DNA from 2 places in the Micromonospora sp. CPCC 205539 genome. Region 2 is predicted to be linked to the other one. Evidence: riboswitches for the same ligand, from Rfam matches in the RefSeq annotation. Region 2 holds a riboswitch; the other holds the start of a gene.
What was found. Region 2 has a riboswitch for cyclic di-AMP ahead of V6V47_RS13175 (coiled-coil domain-containing protein). Riboswitches for the same ligand answer to the same signal wherever they lie in the genome.
Positions count from the first base shown of each region.

Region 1: linked by a shared signal. The riboswitch ahead of V6V47_RS12705 (C39 family peptidase) and the one ahead of V6V47_RS13175 (coiled-coil domain-containing protein) in region 2 are both predicted to bind cyclic di-AMP.

Region 1 is NZ_JBAKHW010000011.1:188,595-192,502, reverse strand. Features, by position in the region: gene V6V47_RS12720 (acyltransferase family protein) at 1-13, shown strand, start outside; gene V6V47_RS12715 (hypothetical protein) at 105-560, shown strand; gene V6V47_RS12710 (hypothetical protein) at 695-1,465, shown strand; cyclic di-AMP (ydaO/yuaA leader) riboswitch at 1,752-1,893, shown strand; gene V6V47_RS12705 (C39 family peptidase) at 2,126-2,983, shown strand; gene V6V47_RS12700 (alpha/beta fold hydrolase) at 3,127-3,873, shown strand; gene V6V47_RS12695 (CDP-glycerol glycerophosphotransferase family protein) at 3,877-3,908, opposite strand, start outside.
Region 2 is NZ_JBAKHW010000012.1:108,439-112,346, reverse strand. Features, by position in the region: gene V6V47_RS13180 (carbonic anhydrase) at 5-733, shown strand; gene V6V47_RS13175 (coiled-coil domain-containing protein) at 788-1,807, opposite strand; cyclic di-AMP (ydaO/yuaA leader) riboswitch at 1,812-1,942, opposite strand; gene V6V47_RS13170 (YibE/F family protein) at 2,109-3,461, opposite strand; gene V6V47_RS13165 (metal-sensitive transcriptional regulator) at 3,699-3,908, opposite strand, start outside.

The DNA.
Region 1 (3,908 bases), on a different contig from region 2:
CGACTCGCGCTGACGCCGTCCACCCTGGTCAGCGCCCTCGGCGCGGCGTAAGCGACACGCCCGACGCCGATGCGCCCGATCGGCGGCGGCGGTAGCGTGATGACGTGCTTACGGTCGCGCTCACCTGTCCCCTGTGGTGGGTGGCGCGCTGGGCCAGCCGGGTGCTGACCAGCCTCGCCGTCGTCGCCGCCCTCGCGCTCGGCGCGGGCACGTCCCCTGCGGTGGCGGTCGCGCCACCAGCGCCGGCCGCCGCGCCGTTGCCGTTCACCGCCGCGCCGCTGGCGGGGCAGGTCGTCGTGCCGACGGCGGTGACCGCCGGGCCGCTCGCCGCGTCGTGCCGGCCCGCTTCGGTGAGTGGTGCCGGGCGGGTGGCCCCGGTCGTCGCCGAGGGATCCAGCCCGGCGTGGTCGGCCGACCCGCAACCGGTGCCCGTCGGCGGCCAGGGTGCGGTATTCGCCGGTTCGGCCGGCCCGCTGTCGGGGTGCGGGGCTGACCCGGATCGACTACCCCCGGCCGATGGCCCGGCCAGCAGGGCACCGCGGGCCCCACCCGGGCGCTGAGTCCCCGGCCCGAGCGTCCCACCGCCACACCTGTCGATCCATCAACTCCGTACCCACCGCTCGCGTGGCCCGCGCAAGGGCCCGGGCGGCCGGTGCGGCTCCCCATCGCATCGCTCATTCCCCGAGGTGTCGACATGGAGACCGCCGTCTTCTACCAGTTCCTGATCGAGGTGCCGCAGGCCGCCGTCATCTGGTCGGCCCTTTTCCTGCTGGCGATGACCGTCCTCGTCGTGCTGGTCGCCCGCAACGATCAGGACCAGCCGGCGGCCGATCCGCCCCCGCCGGCGCCGACCGCTCGGGAGTTGGCTGCCGCCGAGGCTGTCGATCTGAGCAGGTACGCCGAGGAGGTGGCCGTCGCCGCGGCCGGCGCCGCGCAGACCGCTCGCCGACGGCGGGCCGACTGGCTGGCCGCGCAGGAGGCGGTGGAGGCGGCGTGGGCCGGGTACGACGAGGCGGACACCGCCGCGCGCCGGGTCGCCGGTGCTGGCGCGCTACCCACCCCACGTACCCCGCGCACCCCCTTCGAGTACGCCGCCCGGGAGCGCTTTCTGCACCACGCGGCGGTGACGGCGCACTGGCGCGGTGAGCTGTCCATGGGCCAGCTCGGCGACGTGTTCGGGCAGCGGCACGGCTGGGACCCCCGTCGGCACCCGGTCGAGCAGGAGGTGCAGCTGCACCGGGCGATCCGGGACGGTCGGCGGGCCGACTACCAGGCCGCCGCCGGGCGGGAACGGACAGCCTGGCGGGACGCGGAGCTGGCCGCCGAGGCCGCCCGCGCCCTCGCGGAGGAGGCGTACGCGGCGGCAACCCGGCTGCGGCCCGACCCGGTTCCGGCCCGTCGCACGGTGTCCGCGGCGTTCCGGCCGGCAGTCGTGACGCGCTGGCGTCCGGCCCGCGTGGGCTGATTTCGCCGTTTGGTGGGTGAGCCCCGTCACACTGGCCAGGAATCGGGCGTGCGGCACGATCGGCCGGATTGTGCCCGTGAATTCGTCGGCATTGTTGACAACCTGTCCGGTTGTCGCCCGCAGGTGCCGCCGTAACCGCTTGTCCCATCGAGTCGCGTCAGTGGTAATACGCGCAGAAATTGTCGCGCCCCTTGAGGTTTACGCAGGTGAACCGCGCTTGGCAGGGCGTGAAGTGGCCAGTAGTGTCGGCTCGTCCGGTGCGGTAACCGATCGCAAGAGGCGACGCCGCGCCGACCCGCTCAATCGTGATCTACGAACCGGGGACCCACCAGTAAGTCCGGGGTGAATCCGCGAGCCACGGCCCGCGGTAGGGCGATCTTCCCGCCCGAATCCGTCAGCTAACCCGGTAGGCGGTGTCGGAAGGAGTTCCATTTCCGTGCAGCACCTCACCACCCCTCGGTTGTTCCCCCGCCTCCACGGCGTCGTGGTACCCCCGCTCATTCGTCCGGTGACGGTGAGCTGACCCCCGGGTCACCACCCTTCCCGCCCGGCCGCGCCGGGCGTACCCCTGAGCGGTTCACCATCCGCGGACCACGGTCCGCGCGCTGGCGCCTGCCCGGATACCGGCTCGGCCCCGGTGTGCCGCTCTCCCCCTGAACCGTGGAGGATCCCGTGAAGCACACCCTGAAGCGTCAGCTCCGCCGCCTCACCACTGAGCGTCCGTACCAGATCGTCGCCGCCTCTGCCGCGGCCCTCGCGCTCGCGACCACGACCGGCGCCCTGCTCGCCGGCACCGACGACGCGCCCGCCGCCGGCAAGCACACCGCGACCACGGTCGCCGAGATGCGCAGCGGCACGGTCACCTCCGGCAGCGACGCGCTCGTCATTCCCCCTTCGGCCAGCACGTCGCCGACCGCTGCGGCCCCGACCACCAGCGCCGCGTCGCCGGCCGCCAAGGCCAAGGCCAAGAGCAACCCGGACCTGACCCGTAAGCCGCAGCCGCCGAAGCCGCCCGCGACCAAGGTGCTCGACTACGACTACCAGGCGCAGATCACGTACTACAACTGCGGCCCGGCGGCCACCCGTAACGCGCTCAGCGCCACCGGCATCGACCGTACGCAGGACGAGCTGGGCGCCGAGCTGGGCACCACCGAGATGGGCACCAACTCGGCCGAGGACACCACCCGGGTGCTCAACGCCGAGGTGAAGGGCTCCCCGTACAAGACCCGGATGTTCCCGACCGCGCCGAGCCGGACGCAGATCGACCGCCTCCAGGCCGACGTGGTCGCGGCGATCACCGACCACCGTGGCGTGGTGGCCAACATCGTCGGCGACGCCACCGACACCGACGGCAACTGGCACTCCTACGGCGGCGGCCACTACATCGCCGTGGTCGGCTACAAGGACAGCGGCCGGACCGTGCGGATCGCCGACTCGGCGAACGCGGCTGACCCGGCGTACTGGATCAGCACCATCGACCTGGCCAACTGGATCACCAGCCGGGGTTACTCCGCCTGACCTGGGCGCGTAACGGCTGCGGGCGCCGTCCCCCACGAGGGGACGGCGCCCGCGGCGTCTGGACTCCACAATGGTGGATCTTTCTGCGGCATCGGCGGCGGCGACTCTCGTACCAGGGGCGGAAACCGTGGGAGACTGCGGCCGTGGTAGATGAATCGGGTGACCGCCCTGGCCGTCGGCCGGTCCTGCTGCTGCTGCACGGAATGGGGACGACCGGGGATGTCTGGCTGCCCTGGGCGTCGCTGCTCGAGCAGCACTGGCCCGGGCGGTGGCTCGTTCCGGACCTCGCGGGGCACGGCTGGTCGGCCCCGCTGTCGTCGTACTCCTTCGACGGGTTCGCTCAGCGGGTCGCCAACGGCCTCGCCGCCGACGACCGGATCGTCGTCCTCGGCCACTCGCTGGGCGGGGTGGTCGCTCTTGCCCTGGCCGCCCGCGCCGCGGGGACGCCGGTGGACGCGGTGGTCGGGCTCGGCATCAAGGCGGTCTGGTCACCCGCCGAGCTGACCCACGCCGCCGAGCTCGCCGCCCGCCCGGTGAGCTGGTTCGCCAACCGCACCGAGGCGGCTCGTCGCTACCTGCGGGTCGCCGGGCTCGCCGGCCTGGTCTCGCCGGACGACCCGATGGTGGACGCCGGCCTGCGTCAGGTCGACGGCCGGTGGCGGCTGGCGATGGACCCGGCCGCGTTCGCCGTGGGCGAGCCCGACCTCGCCGCGCTGCTGGCGGCGACCGACGTGCCCGTCGTGCTGGCGCGGGGCGAACTCGATCCGATGGTCACCGACGCGCAGCTCAAGGAGTTCGGCGTACCGGTCGCCACGCTGCCCGGGCTCGGCCACAACGCGCACGTGGAGGACCCGGCGGCCGTGCTCGCGCTGCTCGACCCGTACCGCTGAGCGCTACACCGGTGCGGAGGTGGCCAGGGTCCTGG
Region 2 (3,908 bases):
CGGGATGAGTCTTCCCGGTACGCCCGACGGTCAGCCAGGTCCGCAGCGCACCACCGACTCCGTGTCGGTGCCGGCCAATCCGGCCCGCGCGTACGCCGAGCTGGCCGCCGGCAACCAGCGCTTCGTCAGCGGCGCCCCGCACCACCCCAACCAGGACGCCGGGCACCGGGCAGCGGTGGCCGACGGACAGCACCCGTTCGCGGTGATCGTCGGCTGCTCCGACTCCCGACTGGCTGCCGAGATCATCTTCGACCGCGGTCTGGGTGACCTGTTCGTGGTCCGCACGGCCGGGCACACCGCCGGCCCCGAGGTGCTGGGCAGCGTCGAGTACGCGGTGACCGTGCTCGGCACCCCGCTGGTGGTGGTGCTCGGCCACGATTCGTGCGGCGCCGTGCAGGCTGCCCGGGAGTCCGACGCCACCGGCACCATGCCCCCCGGGCATCTCCGTGCGGTGGTCGACGCCGTACTGCCCAGCCTGCGGCGGGCCGCCGCCGAGGGGGTGGACGACATCGACGGCATCGTCGACGTCCACATCGCGCAGACCGTCGAGACGCTGCTCGGTCAGTCGCCCGTGCTGGCCGCCGAGGTGGCGCAGGGGCGCTGTGCCGTGGTGGGGGTGTCGTACCGGCTCGCCGCTGGCGTGGTGCGCCCGGTGACCGCCGTACCGGCCGGTGCCGCTCCGCTCGACGTACTGACCGGTTCCACCGACCCGGCCGCGCACGCCGCCGCCTGACGCGGCGAGGGCCGCCCCGCGCGAAGCGGGACGGCCCTCGACGGAGCGTGCGGGTCAGAGCAGCGACATGTGTACGTGGTCGGTGTGGTTCGACGGTCCGCTGTACGACTTCCAGCCGGTCGCCGGGAACCAGATCTGTCGGTTCCAGATCACGTAGTAGATGCCGAGTCGATCGGCGTTGCGGATGAGGAACGCGGCGACGTTGTTGCCGTACATCCGGGTGTCGTCGTTGTGCCACGGGGCGAAGCCGCTCTTCTGCAGCGACCAGTCGCAGGCGCGGCCCTTCGGGTGCTCCCACGGCCCGCCGGAGCGGTAGCAGCCGACGAACCGGTTGAAGCCGGCCCGTTTGACCTCCTTGTACGCGTGCAGCGTGCGGGGAGTGACGCAGCCGGAGGTGGTCGGGTCCTTCTCGCTGCACGACTCGGACTTCCAGTCCCCGTCGGCGGTGCGGCCCGGGCCGATCTTGGCGACCGGCGAGGTGGCCGACACCAGACCGCCGGTGAAGCCCTTGCCGCCGACCAGCGAGAGCGCCTTGTCCGCTTCGTACTTCTGCTTGGCCATCACGGCGGCCTGCTTCTGCTGCTCGCGGACCTCCGTGTCGAGGGCCAGCTTGGCCTGCTCGGCGCGCTGCTTGACGGTGTTGACCTCGGAGAGCTTCTTCTCGTTGACCATGTTCATCTCGTCGAGCACCGCGGCGCGCTGGACGAACGAGTCAGGGGCGTCGCTCTCCAGCAGCATCGCGAGGGCGCCGATCCGGCCCGTCCGGTACGACTGGGCGGCGATCTGCCCGACCTGTGGGGCCAACGCGGCCAGGTCGGCGTTGGCGCGCGCCACCTCCTGGCCCAGCTCCACCTGCCTGCGCTTGGACTTGTCGAGCTTGGACTTGGCCGCCGAGTATTCGCGGTTGGTCTTCTCGATGACGTCGGTGAGCAGTTGGGGCTCGCCGTCCTCCTCGTGCCCGGACGGCGTCGGAGTCGCCGGGGCGGCGTGCGCCGGGAGGGGGCCGACGAGCACGGTCAATGCGGCGATCACGGCCACCACGGGTGTCGACCAGCGGCGTAGGGGTGCCGTCACAGTGTTCCCTTCCGTCGACCGCCGACCGGGTTAGCTGACGGGTTCGGGGCGGAAGTGGCCCCTACCGCTGACGCGGATTCACCCCACGTGCCTGGGTCCCCGGCTCGCCGTGCGGCGATTGGGCGGTGGCACCGCAGGCGCCGCTTCGCGCCTTCGGCGGTGACCGGCAGTGAGGTTACCCGAGAGTCCTTCGCCTGAGCTACGTCCAGATGCCGACTAAAAGCGTCATTTCGCCATGGCGCTGCGTGACCAGTGACGCGGTTCTCAGGGCGAATGCCCCACCTCGTCACACTGAGGAGTGTCACCATGCCGTCTCCGTGCTCCTGTCCGGGTCTGGCCACGCGTCGATGGCGGTGGCGGGGGGTGTGGACCGGGCCGGGTCGGACCGACCCGCGCGCGGTGAACTCAGTGCGGCCAGTGCCTCCGCCCGGGACGGCCCGGCGGGGGCCTCGACCGTCGGCGTGTCGCCGGGCCGGCCGGCAGCGGCCACCACCGCGGCCAGCCCGGTGGTCAGCGGGACGGCAGCGATCAGGCCGAGCGTGGCCACGATGCTGCGGACGATCTCCTGCGCGAGGAACTCGCTGGTCAGGATCTGCGCGACCGGCCGCGAATCGGCGGTGAGCAGGAGCAGTAGCGGCAGCGAGGCGCCGGCGTACGCCAGCACGATGGTGTTGACCGTGGAGGCGATGTGCGCCCGGCCGACCCGGGTGGCTGCCCGGTAGAGCTGGAGCCGGGTCAGCCCGGGGTTGGCGTTCGCCAGCTCGGTGACGGTGGCCGCCTGGGTGACTGTCACGTCGTCGAGCACACCGAGCGAGCCGATGATGATCCCGGCGAGAAGTAGGCCGTGCAGGTCGACGTTGGCCTGGAACATCGACAGCGTGGTGGCGTCCTCGCTGCCGAAGCCGGTGAGGTGGGTGGCCGCGGTGGCGACGGTGCCGAGGACGCCCGTCAGCACGAGGCTGCCCAGGGTGCCGAGCACCGCGACCGAGGTCTGCGCGGTGACGCCGTGCGTCAGGTACAGCACCACGAACATGATCAGGGCGGCCCCGACCACCGCCACCAGCAGGGGCGACCGACCGGCGGCGATACCCGGCAGCACGAAGGTGAGCAGGATGGCGAAGCTGGCGGCCAGACCGCCCAGCGCGGCCAGGCCCCGCCAGCGGCCGAACGCGACGATCGCGGCCGCGAAGACCACCGCCAGCCACACCAGCGGCGTACCGCGCTGATGCTCGGCGATGTGCCAGGTGCTGGCGGTGGGATCGGTCGGATCGGTCAGCTCGACCAGGATGACGTCGTCGCCGGCTTCGATTCGCGGGGCGCCGGGGCCGTCCGGCACCGGCGTGTCGACCTGCTGGCCGGCCGCCGGCCCGTCGTCCACCCGGACGGTGATCGTGCCGCACGGCCCGGCTCCGGCGCCCGGGGTGCCCTCGGTGCCCGGTGGTGTCGGTGGGCAGGGCACGGTGACCACCCGGACGGCCGTGCCGTGGTGGCGCGGCACGTCGGCGCCGCCGTCGCTCGGTGCCGCGCCACCTCGTGGCCAGAGCACCACGGCGGCGAGCACGGTGGCGATGAAGAGGGGCACCACCGTTGCGACGAGGATCCGCCGGACCCCGGGTGGGGCGGGCGGAGCGGTACGGCCATGGTCGGAACCCAATGCGTGACTCCCAACGATCCAGTGCGGGGTACGTGCCGGCAGGCCGGTCGGTTCACCGCCGTCGCGGGAATGCGGCGAAGGTTGCGGCAGATCGCTGGTCGGCGACCTGCCGCTGACGGACGGTGAGTGCCCGGCCTGGTCGTCGCCGCCCGACCGGGCAGGTGGATTTGGGGGCCATCGTGGGAAATGCTAACCAGCCCGACCCGGGGACGCAGGTCGTGGCGGAGTGTCGTGCTGTCAGCCGCGCTTCATCAGCCGGCCGACGGCCGCCATCATCTCGGAGGCCATCTCGTCGGCCCGGCCCTCGGCCGCACCCTCATGCATGCAGTGCCGGGCGTGCCCGTCGAGCAGCCCCAGGGCGACCTTGTCGAGAGCGGCCTGGATCGCGGAGATCTGGGTGAGCACGTCGATGCAGTAGCGGTCCTCGTCGACCATCTTCTCGATGCC